DNA from 2 places in the Salibacterium sp. K-3 genome. Region 1 is predicted to be linked to the other one. Evidence: a T-box and tRNA genes for the amino acid it is inferred to sense, from the RefSeq annotation. Region 1 holds a T-box; the other holds one or more tRNA genes.
The links. The T-box of region 1 lies ahead of metG (methionine--tRNA ligase). A T-box ahead of a tRNA ligase gene usually reads a tRNA of that ligase, here a tRNA-Met.
Positions count from the first base shown of each region.

Region 1 (7,747 bases):
TTTTTGAAGGAATGCGGGGATCCGGAAAAAAATCGACAGCCTGGCTCACTGCCCAAAGCCTGTTCTGTCCTCACAGGGAGAATGCTGCTCCCTGTGGAACCTGCCGGGAATGCCGGCGGATTGAAAACGGCAACCATCCTGATATCATCGTTATTGAGCCCGATGGAGCATCGATCAAAAAAGCCCAGGTGGAAGCCCTGCAGAAAGAACTGACGTATAAAGGGATGGAAACCTCATTTAAAATATATATTATTAATGATGCGGATCGAATGACAGCAGGTGCTGCCAACAGTCTTCTCAAGTTTCTGGAAGAACCGGAAAGCCCGATTCTGGCTCTTTTATTGACAGAGAATGTCCATTTTATGCTCGATACCATTCTTTCCCGTGCCCAGAAACTGTCGTTTGCTCCCCCTGCTCCGGATAAGCGGTCCCGCCTCTATCGTGAGGAAGGGGCTTCGGAAACAGCAGCGCCGCTCCTTGCCAGACTACCGGATGAGACAGCCGCCGGCTATCAGCAGGAAGGGACAGACTGGATTGTACAGGGAAGAGCACTAGTGATACAATTAGTGGAAGAGGTTCACTCCAGACCTCATCAGGTATTGTTGACACTGCAGGAAAAGTGGCTTACTCATTTTAAGGATAGAGAAGAGCTGGACATCGGTCTCGATCTGCTGCTTTTCTGGTACCGTGATCTGTTGACGGTAAAACACGGCGGGGAGGACCTTGCCTATCCGGATCAGAGAGAAACGATGGAAAAGCAGGGTCTTCAAATGACGGAAACAGATATCGCCCGTATATTGCAGCTGATCCTGGATGCGAAGCGGAAGCTTCGGGCCAATGTGAATGCCCAGCTTCTTATGGAGCATTTACTGCTTCATATACAGGAGGGATCATAGCATTGCATGATGTAATAGGAGTCAGGTTTAAAAAGGCGGGGAAAATTTATTATTTTTCGCCCGGTTCCTTAACAATAGAAAAAGACGAATGGGTTGTTGTAGAAACATCCCGAGGACTGGAATTCGGAAAAGCGGTCATTGGGAAAAAGCAGGTGGGCGAAGATGATGTCGTCCTGCCGCTGAAAGAAGTTGTACGAATTGCCACAGACAAGGACAAAACAGTCATTGAAGAGAACAAGGAACTGTCAACGAGAGCATATGAAGTGTGCCGGGACAAAATTGAAGAACATAACCTGGATATGAATCTGGTGGATGCGGAATACACATTTGACCGGAACAAGGTGCTCTTTTATTTTACAGCAGAAGGCAGGATTGACTTCCGGAACCTCGTTAAGGATCTGGCATCCGTGTTCCGTACACGGATTGAACTGCGCCAGATCGGGGTACGCGACGAAGCAAAGCTGCTCGGCGGGATCGGTCCGTGCGGCCGCGTGCTCTGCTGTTCGACATTCCTCGGCGATTTTGAACCGGTATCGATCAAGATGGCAAAAGACCAGAATCTGTCGCTGAACCCGGCGAAGATATCCGGATTATGCGGACGGCTTATGTGCTGTCTGAAGTATGAAAACGATCACTACGAAACCGCGAAGAAAGAGCTCCCGGATATCGGAGAACACATTACGACGCCGCAGGGCGAAGGCAGAGTGGTCGGCTTGAACATTCTGGAACGTCTCGTTCAGGTGGAATTGAGGGAAGAACAGAACGTGCTCGAATACAGTCTCGATGAACTCATGGAGGAAGGCCATATCGTGAGCTGAAGATAAGGGGATTAATTGAGGTGGAAGGAACGTGGAGAAGAAAGAAATATTCTCGCAGGTCATACACATGGAAGAACGGATCGGCACCTTTCATGATGAACTGGGAGAATTAAAAGAACAGTTGGCAATGCTCATCGAAGAGAACCATGCGCTGGCGCTGGAAAATCAGCATTTACGCAAGCTCCTTGAAGAAAAAGAGACCGGGGAGCCGGAAAATGGAACAGAGGCTTCTTCCGGCGGCAGAAAAAGCGTGGGAGAAGGATATGATAATTTAGCGCGTCTGTATCATGAAGGGTTCCATATCTGCAATATGCATTATGGCAGCCTGAGAGCCAATGGAGACTGCTTGTTTTGTCTTTCTTTTCTCAATCAGAAATAAATGACGTCACGAGAGCTGTCCCTGCCGCAGGGGGCAGCCTCTTTTATAAGAACGGGATCGGCAGGTGAGCAGGATGCAACCACCTTTGCGGGAGGGAGAAAGGCTTGATTACATTACGAAAGGGCTGCACATTGTACAGAGCCCTTCTGTTTTTGCGTTTTCCATTGATGCCGTACTTCTGGCCCGTTTTACATATGTACCAAAAACAAAAGGAAGTATTATAGATTTATGCAGCGGAAACGGTGTAATTCCGCTCGTGCTGTCGACACGCAGCAGTGTACCGATTACCGGTGTGGAAATACAGCCGCTTCTCGTTGATATGGCTGCACGAAGTGTGATCTGGAATCAAAAACAGGGACAGATTTCTGTGATGGAGGCCGATGTTCGTGCTCCGGAGCTTTCCGGGCAGACCGGCCTGGCTGATCTGGTCACCTGTAATCCCCCATACTTTTCAACACCGCTGGAAAAGGAAAAAAACAACAGTGCGTTGTTCCGTGCCGCCCGTCATGAAGAATACGGCACGCTTGATGACATCGTACGGGCAGCATCCAGTGTAGTGAAACAGAGAGGAAAGGTGTCCATGGTTCTCCGTCCGGAACGTATGGCTGAACTGTTTGAAACATTTCGAAAGCACAGGATTGAACCAAAACGAATCAAGATGATTTTTCCGAAATACGGAAAAGAGGCGGATATGCTGCTGGCTGAAGGGATTAAAGATGGAAAGCCGGGCCTCGCCTGCCTGCCTCCGTTAACGGTTTATGATGAAGAGGGAATTTATACCGAGGAGTTCAGAAGCTATTATGAAGGCCGTTGAACATTACGTTTACATACTGGAATGCGGGGATGGATCGTTCTATACGGGATATACGACGGATCTGGTACAGCGGCTGCGCATGCATGAACAGGGAAAAGGGGCAAAATACACGAGAGGGCGCGGTCCGTTCCGGCTCGTTTACCAGCAGGTGTTTGACTCCAAAACAGAAGCGATGCGCATGGAATATGAAGTCAAACAATGGAACCGGAAAGACAAAGAGAAGTTTCTAAGGGAAAGAAACGGAGGATCCTCATGAACCATCAGCAGAGCTACAAGCAAAAAGCAACGGCTGCCCTGTATCTGGTACCCACCCCGATCGGCAACCTGGAAGATATGACATACCGGGCGGTCCGGATGCTGCAGGAGGCGGACAGAATTTTTGCCGAAGATACCCGCCAGACCCGGAAGCTGTGCCATTATTTTGAGATTTCGACACCACTGGATAGTTATCATGAACATAATAAGGAAGGAAAAGGGGAGAAAATTCTCGCACTGCTCGAGGAAGGCGGTACGGCTGCACTCGTCAGTGATGCAGGGACGCCTCTTGTTTCCGACCCAGGCAGAGAGCTTGTCCGGCAGGCGGTGGAGAAGGATATTGCCGTCATTTCCCTCCCCGGAGCCAATGCCGCTGTGACGGCGTTAACCGCTTCGGGACTTGGTGGAGGGGCTTTTTACTTCTATGGTTTTCTCCCGAGAAAGAAAAAGGACAGGCGGGACAAGCTTGAAAAGCTCGCTTCTGTAGACGTCCCCATTATTTTTTATGAATCCCCGCACCGCCTGAAAGAAATGGTATCGCATCTGGAAGAATGCTGGGGGAGTAGGGAAGCTGTCCTGGCAAGAGAAATGACCAAGCAGTACGAAGAGATCCTGCGTGGATCACTCCCGGAACTGGCGGAGTACCTCAGGCTGCATGCTGTGAAGGGCGAGTGCTGTGTTATTGTGGACGGGGCGGATGAAGTGGACGTTTTCCGGAATACCTGGTGGGAGACGATGGATCCGGCAGCGCATGTGCAAGCCTACATGGAACAGGGAATGACGGCAAAAGAAGCCATCAAGGCAGCAGCAAAAGACCGCGGGCTGCCGAAACAGGATGTATATGCAGCTTATCACCGCCTGTCATGAAATGGGAGCTATAAAAACTCCCAAAAAATGGTGAAAGAGTCAGCCCCATCAGCAGCCTGAAATGAAGGAATAGTGTCCACAGGAGGTCGTCCCGGGGACACTACGGAGCTAAAATCAGGCCATAATGGTTTCGAGCGGATGTCTTGAAGACGCTAAGTACCGGTGCTTGAATCACAGTGTTTCCAGGAACATCTCCTATGGAAACTAAAAGCACCACAAAAAACCCGGACGATGTCGGTTTCTTCCAGCAAGCTTTGCCGACCATCGTCCGGGTTATTATATGACCTATATTCTTTGTCGCGGGATCATTTATTTATTGTTGTCTACATAGGACTGCAGGTCTTTAATGACTTCTTCGGCACCTTCCGGGGAAAGGATGATTTTACCGTCGGCGAGGGAAATGTTTTCATCGGACACTTCACCCGTCACCTGACAGGTCATGTTGGGCTTGTACTTTTTCAGTACGATACGGTCGTGGTCGACATAGATTTCCAGCGCATCTTTTTCTGCAATATCGAGAGTGCGGCGGAGTTCGATCGGGATAACAACGCGGCCGAGTTCATCGACTTTTCTCACAATTCCAGTTGATTTCATTTCAGTTCCTCCTCAAGTATTCAAATAAAATGTGTCACATTTCGACATTTTTCTCTGTTATAGACTAAGAATACCAATCTTTCCAAAACACGTCAATTCCTTTGAATAAAAAAACTGAAAAACCTTGAAATTTTTTCAATTTAATTAAAATGCTGTTACAAAAGGATACCCGCTTGACGAGGTGACTAAAACCTCTGTGAAAAAATACCTTTTGGATAAAACCATTGTAACATGGAAAACATAGATAGAAAACGAATTTCGACATATATGGCATATATTTGTCGAAATATGTAGAAAAATAGAGTGTACAGAGAAAAGGCCCTCTGTGGTGCTGGTCTTGACAGAGAGGAAGCGCTTCGTTATAGTCTTAAAGAGAAGAAGTGGAAAATATTATAGATGATTCCGATGAAGGGATGAGTAGAGAGGAAACCTGTCTTAGAGAGCCGGAGATGCTGGGAACCGGTACAGAGAGCACTCTTGAACATGGTCCCGGGAGGATTTTCTTCCCGAACTGCTGCAGTAAGGGAGGAACGCAGCTCTCGCGTTACAGAGAGCGTGCTGTCTACTGACGATCAGGCCCGGACAGTACACAAAGCTTCATCGCAGGAGATGGAGAAATCTGGGTGGTACCGCGTGAGTGATACTCTCGTCCCTTGTAGAAGGACGGGAGTTTTTTTAATAGACGCAAGGAGGATGAAAATGGCAGAAGAAAAGAATACCTTTTATATCACAACCCCGATTTATTATCCAAGCGATAAACTTCATATCGGACATGCCTACACAACGGTTGCCGGAGATGCCATGGCAAGATACAAACGTCTCCGTGGCTTTGATGTACGCTATCTGACCGGTACCGATGAACACGGCCAGAAAATTGAGCGCAAAGCGGAAGACAAAGAGGTATCTCCGCAGGAATTTGTCGATGAAATTGTGGCGGGAATCCGGAACCTGTGGGATAAACTGGATATTTCCTATGACGATTTTATTCGTACGACGGAAGAGCGGCATAAAAAAGTCGTACAGCGGATATTTGAGAAACTGAAAGCAAACGGAGATATTTATCTGGATGAATATAAAGGCTGGTATTCCGTGTCGGATGAATCTTTTTATACAGAACGCCAGCTGGAAGATCCTATTTATGAAAATGGAGAAATTGTCGGAGGATACAGTCCGGAAAGCGGCAACCCCGTGGAATGGGTGAGGGAGCAGTCGTATTTTTTCCGGATGAGCAGATACGCCGACCGGCTGCTTGCGTTTTACGAAGAAAATCCGGACTTTATCCAGCCGGAGTCCCGAAAAAACGAAATGATTAACAACTTTATCAAACCGGGACTGGAAGATCTGGCCGTTTCCAGAACTGCGTTTGAATGGGGAATACCGGTGACGAGCGATCCGGAACATGTCGTGTATGTATGGATTGATGCGCTCTCCAACTACATTACCGCTCTCGGGTATGACACGGAAAACGATGAAGATTTCAAGAAGTACTGGCCGGCGGATGTACACCTGGTCGGCAAGGAAATTGTCCGTTTCCATACGATTTACTGGCCGATTATGCTGATGGCTCTTGATCTGCCGCTCCCGAAAAAAGTATTCGGCCACGGCTGGCTTTTGATGAAAGACGGGAAAATGTCCAAATCCAAAGGAAACGTTGTCGATCCGGTTCCGCTGATTAACCGGTACGGACTTGATGCCCTGCGGTACTATCTGCTGCGGGAAGTTCCTTTCGGCTCCGACGGTGTCTTCACACCGGAAGGTTTTGTCGAACGGCTGAATTATGATCTTGCCAATGATTTGGGCAATCTGTTGAACCGGACCGTTGCCATGGTTAACAAGTACTTCGATGGGCATCTCCCGGCTTATCTGAAAGACGGCACGCCATACGATGAATCGCTTGTGGAACTGGTGGATGCCACGGTTTACAAAGTAGAGGCCGCGATGGAGGAGATGGAGTTTTCGGTGGCCCTGACTGCCATCTGGCAGTTGATCAGCCGCACGAACAAATATATTGATGAAACCCAGCCGTGGATGCTGGCAAAAGAAGAAGACCGGCGTGAGGAGCTGGGAACCGTTCTTTACCACCTGGCTGAATCGCTGCGTTATATTTCCATCATGATCCAGCCGTTTATGACGGAAACTCCTCAGAAAATCTGGCACCAGCTTGGTATTCCGGAGGGCTGTACAAAATGGGAGACGATGCGTGAATTTGCACAGCTCCCGGAAGGAACGAAGGTAGTTTCCAAAGGCGAGCCGATCTTTCCAAGACTCGAAATCGAAAATGAAGTCGCCAACATTATTCAGGATATGGGCGGTACGGTGAAAACCGCTGAAGATGAGCAAGAAGCAGAAGAGGTGGAAGAAGAGCAGGAAATCACGATCGATGACTTTTCGAAAGTGAATCTGAAAGTGGCAGAAGTGCTTTCAGCAGAGCCTGTGAAAAAGACAGATAAACTGCTGAAAATCCAGCTCGATGTCGGAAGTGAGAAGCGCCAGGTCGTATCCGGGATTGCCGAACACTATACGCCGGCTGATCTGGAAGGGAAAAAAGTAATTTGTGTAACGAACCTGAAGCCGGTAAAACTCCGGGGAGAACTGTCTCAGGGTATGATACTGGCAGCTTCCAGCGGAGACGAACTGACACTTGCCACAGTGAATGACCATCTTCCGAATGGATCGGAAGTCAATTAATACGAGGAATAAAAGACTGACCTGAAAGAAGTTATGCCTTTCGGGTCAGCCTTTATTGTCGGAAAAAGCAAGGGAGCGGATCAGGATGTTGTTTGATACCCATGTTCATTTGAATATTGAGGACTTTCAGGATGATCTTCAGGATACGATAGAGCGGGCCAAAGATGCCGGGGTGGAAAAAATGAATGTCGTTGGATTTGATCATGAAACGATCAAAAAAGCGATGGACCTGATTGAAACCTATGACTTCATGTATGCTTCTATCGGCTGGCACCCGGTCGATGCTGTGGACATGACCGAAAGGGACCTGGAATGGATCGAGGAGCTCTCGGCGCATCCGAAAGTCGTCGCCATTGGAGAGACAGGGCTGGATTATCATTGGGATAAATCACCGGCAGATGTACAGAAAGAGGCATTCCGGAAACAGATTGCTCTC
Region 1 is NZ_JBSVZE010000005.1:42,961-50,707, reverse strand. It holds gene holB (DNA polymerase III subunit delta') at 1-896, shown strand, start outside; gene ACW9JV_RS19240 (PSP1 domain-containing protein) at 899-1,714, shown strand; gene yabA (DNA replication initiation control protein YabA) at 1,746-2,093, shown strand; gene ACW9JV_RS19230 (tRNA1(Val) (adenine(37)-N6)-methyltransferase) at 2,167-2,907, shown strand; gene ACW9JV_RS19225 (GIY-YIG nuclease family protein) at 2,894-3,163, shown strand; gene rsmI (16S rRNA (cytidine(1402)-2'-O)-methyltransferase) at 3,160-4,029, shown strand; gene ACW9JV_RS19215 (AbrB/MazE/SpoVT family DNA-binding domain-containing protein) at 4,339-4,623, opposite strand; T-box leader at 5,020-5,280, shown strand; gene metG (methionine--tRNA ligase) at 5,323-7,311, shown strand; gene ACW9JV_RS19205 (TatD family hydrolase) at 7,397-7,747, shown strand, end outside.

Region 2 (7,747 bases), on a different contig from region 1:
CGGCTCCGCAGATATTCTGTCGGAAGCGGTGGATACCGGGTCTATTCAGGCAGCCGCGGATGGGCGTCCGATGATATTAATGGCCGACCGACAGACGACCGGAGGTTACACCCGCCCGGCCTCGGTTATTCAGGCAGATCTTCCGAAAGTGGCCCAGCTGCTGCCGGGGCAGCAGGTTATGTTCGAAAAAATACCCCTTCAGCAGGCTCATGATCTGCTGAAAGAACAGCAGCGCCGGATCGCGGCTTTGGCGCTCGCTTCCCGAAACATGCTATCATATACAGAGTAGAACGTTTATAGGAGTGGGATACATGGAAAAGAAATTTGATACGAAGGCTGTCCATTTTCAGAAAGGGGATGGAGAGAAAAATAAAAGCAAAACGAAACCGATCTATCAGACCTCTTCGTTTGCCTTCCATGATCTCGAAGATATGGAATCCTATTTTACCGGTGGCAAAGACCATCTGTATACCCGGTATTCCAACCCGAATACAGATGATTTAGGAGCCGGGACAGCTTCCCTTGAAGGAGCTCCGTCGGGCATTTCGACTTCGTCCGGTATGTCTGCTATTCTTGCTGGAATTCTTGCAGCAGCGGCCCCGGGAGACCATTTGATCGTACCGCTGGATCTTTACGGAGGGACCTACCAGTTGTTTCAGCAAGAGCTTCAGGAATGGGGATTTGAGGTAACGGCTGTAGATTTCACCGATAAACAGGCGCTGGAATCGTCCCTTCAGGATAAGACGAGCCTCCTGTACGCAGAATCCGTAACAAATCCGCTTCTCCGCCGGGAAAACATTCAGGAACTGAAACAAATATCAGGAAGATATGACCTGACACTTATGATTGATAATACCTTTCCGACTCCTTACTTTCTCCAGCCTTATCTTCAAGGTGCGGACCTTGTCGTTCACAGCGCGACCAAATACATAGGGGGACACAGTGATGTTTCGGCCGGGGTGCTGGTTGGAAGAGAGGAGCTCATAGCAAAAGCGAAAAAACGTGTCATTAATATCGGGGCCAATCTCAGCCCTTTTGAAGCGTGGCTTGCCTGCCGTGGATTAAAAACGCTGAGTGTCCGGATGGCCAGGCAGGCGGAAAATGCAGCATCTTTGGCACAGTGGTTTCAGGAGCATACCCGTGTATCTGCCGTTTATTATCCAGAGAATCTTTCTGACAAAGGCAACGGGGCGATGGTGAGCGTGGATCTTGGCGATCGTTATGATGTTACCGCGTTTTTTGCGGCGCTGGACTGGATCAAAATTGTTCCCACCCTTGCCGGTGTAGAGACGACTGTGTCCTATCCATTGAATACTTCCCACCGTACGGTCCCGAATGAGATCAGGGAGCAGCTCGGCATCACTGCCGGGACAGTCCGGATTTCAGCCGGCATTGAAGATAAAGACGATATCATTACTGCCTTTTCTTCGGCCCTGAAGCAGGCAGAAAACTGAACACCCTGCAGCAAAGGAAAGCTGTCCCAAAAAATGGGGCAGCTCCTTTTTATTTGTTATTCAGATAATTGATAAAATCCTGGTACATACTAATATTGTCGGTCAATATCATAATGGGGAGGAACACAAACGTAACGATGACGAGTACATTAGCCAGCAGAGCCGAACGCAAGTACTTCCAGGTATTCATGAAAACGGCCTCCTTTTTGTCATTATATGTCGAAATATTCTTTTAATTAATGTAACACATTTGTCACATTTGAACAAGAAAATTATTACCACAGCCTTGCAATACGAGAAAGGCTGTGATATATTATAAAAGTGCCGTTAAGAAAACGCGATTTTACACATCGCGGGGTGGAGCAGTTCGGTAGCTCGTCGGGCTCATAACCCGGAGGTCGTAGGTTCGAATCCTACCCCCGCAACCAATAATTAAAACCCCAAAGCCTGCAGAAGGCTTTTTTTTTGTATTTTTTTCAAACAGAGACGATTCCCGGGCGGTGCGTTTTTTCCGGGAATGCGTTACACTGGAAGAAATGATGCACATAAAAGGATGTCACTCATGCCGAAAGACGAATTTGAATGGATTCAGCAGCATATCCCGGATCATTACCGCCAACCTGGTCTGATAGAAGGGATTGGGGATGATGCAGCGGTGTATGCTGCCGAGGCAGGCTATCATGAGATATTATGTGTGGACACGATGGTGGAGGACGTTCATTTTACGAAAGAAACGATGAGCCCGCTGGATATCGGACATAAGGCGCTCGCCGTAAATATAAGTGATATTGCAGCGATGGGGGGAGTCCCCGTTTTTTATGTCGTATCCATTGCTGTACCTTCCTCCTGGACGGATGAAGAGCTTCAGGGTGTGTATGAGGGGTTGGAAAAACTGGCGGAAGCCTTTGATATGGATATGATCGGGGGAGATACTGTCTCTACGAGGTCCGGACTTGTTGTATCGGTCACCGTCCACGGGAGGGTAGAAGAGGGGCGCCATCTCCTGCGGAGAAATGCCCTGCCCGGAGATATTGTATTTGTTACAGGTTTCACCGGGAGATCCGCAGCCGGGCTTGACTGGCTGCTGGAGCACGGACGCGGCGCTTCCCGCCCTCAGGGAATTCGTACACTCACAGCGTATCATCAAACTCCGCACCCGCGTGTGAAAGAAGGCAGGATCATCGGAAGCACAGCCGCCGGTGCCGCTTTAAACGATATCAGCGACGGTCTGGCGAGTGAGGCGAACGAAATTGCGGAAGCTTCGAAGGTGGAACTGGAATTGAGAAAGCGGGATATTCCGGTTGCCGGAGAACTGAAAGAATTCCCGGACACGCAGTACTGGGAGTGGATCTTTTACGGCGGGGAAGATTTTGAATTGATCGGTACCGTCCGGCCGGAGGACTGGCCTCTCTTGAAACAGCGGATGGAAGAGGAAGGTGCTCCGCTGTATGATATCGGCCGGGTCAAAGAAGGAGATCCACTGGTTACGCTGCAGGACGGATCAGACACAACCGTCCTCCCGAAAAAAGGATACAATCATTTTCAATCATAAAGGCGGGAAGCAGCATGTCTTTATCATTTACGACTCATTCTCCGGCAGAGACGATCTGTAAGGCTGAAAAACTCGGTTCCATCCTGGCAGCCGGGGATGTAATTACGCTGGAAGGAGATCTCGGTGCCGGAAAAACCCTTTTCACTAAAGGGCTTGCACGTGCGCTTCAGATTACGGAGACGGTAAACAGCCCGACGTTTACGATTATAAAAGAATATCACGGCACCCTCCCGTTTTATCATATGGATCTGTATCGACTCGGCGGGGAAGAAGCTGAAGAGATGGGGCTCGAGGAATATATCGAGAGCAGCGGCGTCTGTGTGATCGAATGGGCGGACAGAATAGAAGATATACTCCCGCCGGACCACCTGAAGGTCACGTTGGACCGGCTGGAGGGAGACGACCGGATGATCCGGTTGAGTCCCCAGGGAAAAAGCTTTATGGAACGATGCAAGGAGCTTGAGAATGATGAACATACTGGCGATTGATACATCGAGTTATGTGATGGGAACGGCATTGTCCTCCGAAGAAGGAGTACTGGCGGAATATATTACGAATTTCAAAAAGAACCATTCTCTACGCTTAATGCCTGCCATTGACAGGATGATGGAAGATGTGGAGATGACTCCACGTGAACTGGATGCCATCGCTGTGGCAAAAGGCCCCGGTTCGTATACAGGGGTCAGGATTGGCGTGACGACGGCTAAAACAATGGCCTGGTCGCTTGGTATCCCGGTTTACGGCATATCGAGCCTGATGCAGCTGGCAGCCGGCGGTACCTACTTTCCGGGATTAATATGCCCCTTTTCAGATGCACGGAGAGGGAGAGTCTATACCGGGTTGTACCGGTTCCGGGACGGCATGCCGGAAGCAGAACAGGAAGACAGGGTGACGGATCTCGGGGAATGGCTCGAGAATCTGAAAGCAGCGCAGCAACCGGTATTATTTTTAAGCCGGGACCTGGATCAGCATAAGGCAGCTATTCAGGAAGCCCTTCCGGATCAGGCTGTGTTCGGCTCCTATACAGACTATCGGCCCCGTCCGGCGGATTTGCTCCGGCTGACCGCACGGATCGAACCGCAGCCGGCTCATGCTGTCGTGCCGGAATACGCGCAGATGGCGGAAGCAGAGAAGAAATGGTACGCCGCTGAAGAAGGGCGAGCACATGAGTAAGTATCCGAGTATCCGTTTTATGGAAGAACGGGACCTGGAGGGGATTCTTCGGGTGGAGCATGATGCGTTTCAGATGCCGTGGACGAAATACGCTTTTTTTAATGAACTGACGAATAACCAGTTTGCTCATTACCTGGTGGCGGAATGGAACGATGAAATCATCGGCTATTGCGGAGTGTGGATCATTATTGATGAAGCCCACATTACGAATGTAGCCGTACATTCTGCGTACCGGGGCTGCCGTATCGGTGAACTGCTCATGAAAAACATTCTCGACATGGCGCATGCCTACGGGGCTGTAACGATGACGCTCGAAGTCAGAGTGAGCAACCTGATTGCCCAGTCTCTGTATAAAAAGCTCGGGTTTCAGCCCGGCGGGATTCGGAAAAACTATTATACCGACAATCACGAAGATGCATTGGTAATGTGGGTGAATATTGATGACTACAAATTCAACTGAAGCGGAAGTACTGCTTGCGATCGAAACAAGTTGTGACGAAACGGCGGCAGCGGTGGTGCAGGGCGGAAGACGGGTGCTCTCGAACGTTGTGGCCTCCCAGATTGACAGCCATAAACGTTTCGGCGGGGTCGTGCCTGAGATTGCATCGCGCCATCATACCGAAAATATCACGCTTATCATGGAAGAAGCGCTGACGGAAGCCGGTCTTACTTTCGCCGACCTTGACGGCATTGCCGTTACAGAAGGACCGGGACTGGTCGGAGCGCTGCTGATTGGTGTGAATGCGGCAAAAGCGGCTGCCTTTGCCCATCAGCTCCCGCTTATTCCTGTTCATCATATTGCCGGACATATACAGGCGGCGCGGCTTGAACGGGAGTGGAACTATCCCGCGCTTGCCCTCGTCGTATCCGGAGGCCACACGGAACTCGTTCTGCTGCACGCAGAAGGGGAGTATGAGGTAATCGGTCGTACGAGGGATGACGCTGCAGGGGAAGCCTACGATAAAGTGGCACGGACCCTTGGACTTGGGTATCCAGGCGGACCGCAGGTGGATAAACTGGCAGCCCAAGGCCGTGTTTCCATTCCGATGCCCATTGCCTGGCTCGAAGAAGGCTCCTATGATTTCAGTTTCAGCGGATTGAAGTCATCGGTTATCAACACCCTTCACAATGCTGAACAGCGGGGAGAGCATTTATCCACAGCGGATGTTGCCGCCAGCTTTCAGGCAAGCGTCCTCGAAGTCCTTGTTGAAAAAACAAAACGGGCAGCAGAGGAGTATCAGGTCCGTCAGGTTGTACTTGCCGGCGGTGTGGCTGCCAACCGCGGACTGCGCGCGGCTATGGAAGAAACCTTTGCAGAAAGCGGGGCCCAACTTTCGATTCCCCCGTTCAAGTATTGTACCGACAACGCTGCAATGATTGGTGCCGCTGCCCACGTCCAATGGAAAAAAGGAATTACCGCTGGTTGGGATCTGAACGGCGTACCAGGCTTGGCCTTATATTAAGGTCAAGTTTTTTTTATGAATAAATGATCAAGTTTTTAAGGATTGTGTAAAAGTTTATCTGTGGATAATGGGGATAAACCGGTGGAAAGCTAATACATCAGGGAAATCATATGTTAACAGTGTTTATGTGGATAAGTCCCCTTTTTATGTGAATAAAGGGGTGGACCCCACGCAAATTAGTGTGTAGATGTTGATAACCTTGTGAATAATGTGGATGACTCCTAAAGGGGCAAGGAGGTCGTGGATCATTGAGACATAAGATGGGCAGCAAATACACATGGATCGTTGCAGCAGGGATGATCGTCTCTTTGTTGTGCGTGCCACTGCAGCAGTCTGAAGCGAAAGGGCCGCATGCTGTACTGGTGCTTGTCCCTGCATTGTCGATGGATGATGTTTTTCTGCTGCTCGAAGAGGGAAGGCTGCAGCGCGGGGCTGCTGCCGGCGCCTTGAATCGTGTGACAGCGGGTCCTTCTTCACCGGTGAATGAACTGTTGACGCTGAGTTCCGGCCGACGTGCCGAAACGCCCCACCTTTCTTTGGAAGACTGGGTGGAAAAAGAGGCGGAGGGAGAAAGAAGTACATACATTCTGCCTGGGTTTAGAGAGGTTCGCGCAGCCAATGAGCAAAGCGGGTATGGAGCGGTTCCTGGTACGCTGGGGGATACTCTTCGTTCTGCCGGGACCGTGATCCGTTTTGCCGGTCACAGTGACATATATGAAAAGCGGCGCAGTTACGCCCCTTTTTTGACTGCTGATTCCGAAGGGATGTCCGCCGGAAACCGTGATGCGGTTGTGGATAAAAAGAGATCCGCTCCCGGCGGATGGAGCATGAATCCACAGAAAACCCTCGACTGGGTCGATAACGTACAGCAGCAGACTTTCTCCAGTTGGTCGGTGATCGAATGGGGCGATATTTACCGTGCACACCAAAAGGGACTGGAAAGTTCCGGCGGACGCGTGCTCGAGCCGCTGGAGCATCTTCTGCTCGAATTAAGGAAAAAAGACTCCCCCCTTTTTCTGCTCGGAGTGGATCCATCCACAGGGGATGTCCTTCCGTTTGTCATGTGGACCAAGGACGGCAAACCGCCGGTCCAGCGTTTTCGTTCCACGTCGACGGGGCTTTTGTATCTGGGAAGCAGTATCGATGCGGCTTCCGCGTTTATCAAAGTGTTTTCCGGTGGGGATTATGCATCAGCATTGATTTCTGACAGAAGAGCGGATCTGGCGGAAATGAAATCGGAGCTCCAGGGGATGCAGGCGATTCATGATTCACGGGCAGCGGTGCTTTCCATCTATATATCCATGCTTGTTGTGCTGCTTACCGCAGGCTTTCTTTATGGAAAATGGGAGCGGTCCAGACCGTCCCGCTGGATGGATGCTGCCGTTCTGACAGGCATGGTTTCGCCTCTTGCTTTTGTACTGATTCCGGCTTTGATCGGACGTCCCGGTCCGACTTTCACAGTGCCGGCCTACGCCTGCTGTCTTGCCGCTGCCGCTCTAATCCTCGGTACGGCTGCTTCTTTCATTAACAGGGAAAAAGCCCCGGTTGTTATCTCCGTCCTTGTAACAGCACTCTTAACGGTGGATCTTCTGAACGGGGCTGATGCGATGCAGCGTTCCTACCTTGGCTATGACCCGTTGATCGGTGCCCGGTACGGGGGTCTTGGCAATGAGCTCGGTGGTTTTTTTGCAGCGGCTGCGGTTGTATGTCTGGAGCCGGTGATGCGCCATAAAAAAAAAGCGGTGCTTCCGCTTATGCTCGGTTTTATGATGGTGAGCGGCAGCTCGGCACTTGGAAAAAATGCAGGAGTGACCGTTGCTTCCGGCTTGATGTTCGGCAGTTTCTGGATGTCTGAAATCCACTCCGCAGGCTGGAAGCGTATGCTGGCAGCAGGGACGGGTGCTGTGATTGGTTTATGTGCGCTGCTCTGGCTGCTTCAGTTTACCGGCGGTACGTCCCATATCGGAGCAGCCTTCCAGCAGCTGTTTCATGGGGAATGGGAGGAACTGCGGGCGCTGTTGGGCCGGAAGCTTGAGATGAATATAAAAATCATTTTCCATTCCAACTGGACGCAGCTGCTCCTTACGAGTTATGCCATTGCAGCC
Region 2 is NZ_JBSVZE010000002.1:676,992-684,738, reverse strand. It holds gene ACW9JV_RS15545 (5-oxoprolinase subunit C family protein) at 1-289, shown strand, start outside; gene ACW9JV_RS15540 (trans-sulfuration enzyme family protein) at 312-1,454, shown strand; gene ACW9JV_RS15535 (hypothetical protein) at 1,504-1,644, opposite strand; tRNA gene ACW9JV_RS15530 (tRNA-Met) at 1,806-1,882, shown strand; gene thiL (thiamine-phosphate kinase) at 2,017-3,006, shown strand; gene tsaE (tRNA (adenosine(37)-N6)-threonylcarbamoyltransferase complex ATPase subunit type 1 TsaE) at 3,021-3,494, shown strand; gene tsaB (tRNA (adenosine(37)-N6)-threonylcarbamoyltransferase complex dimerization subunit type 1 TsaB) at 3,475-4,179, shown strand; gene rimI (ribosomal protein S18-alanine N-acetyltransferase) at 4,172-4,639, shown strand; gene tsaD (tRNA (adenosine(37)-N6)-threonylcarbamoyltransferase complex transferase subunit TsaD) at 4,620-5,642, shown strand; gene ACW9JV_RS15500 (hypothetical protein) at 5,891-7,747, shown strand, end outside.
Region 2: it has a tRNA-Met gene. The T-box ahead of metG (methionine--tRNA ligase) is inferred to sense a tRNA for this amino acid. The anticodon was not compared.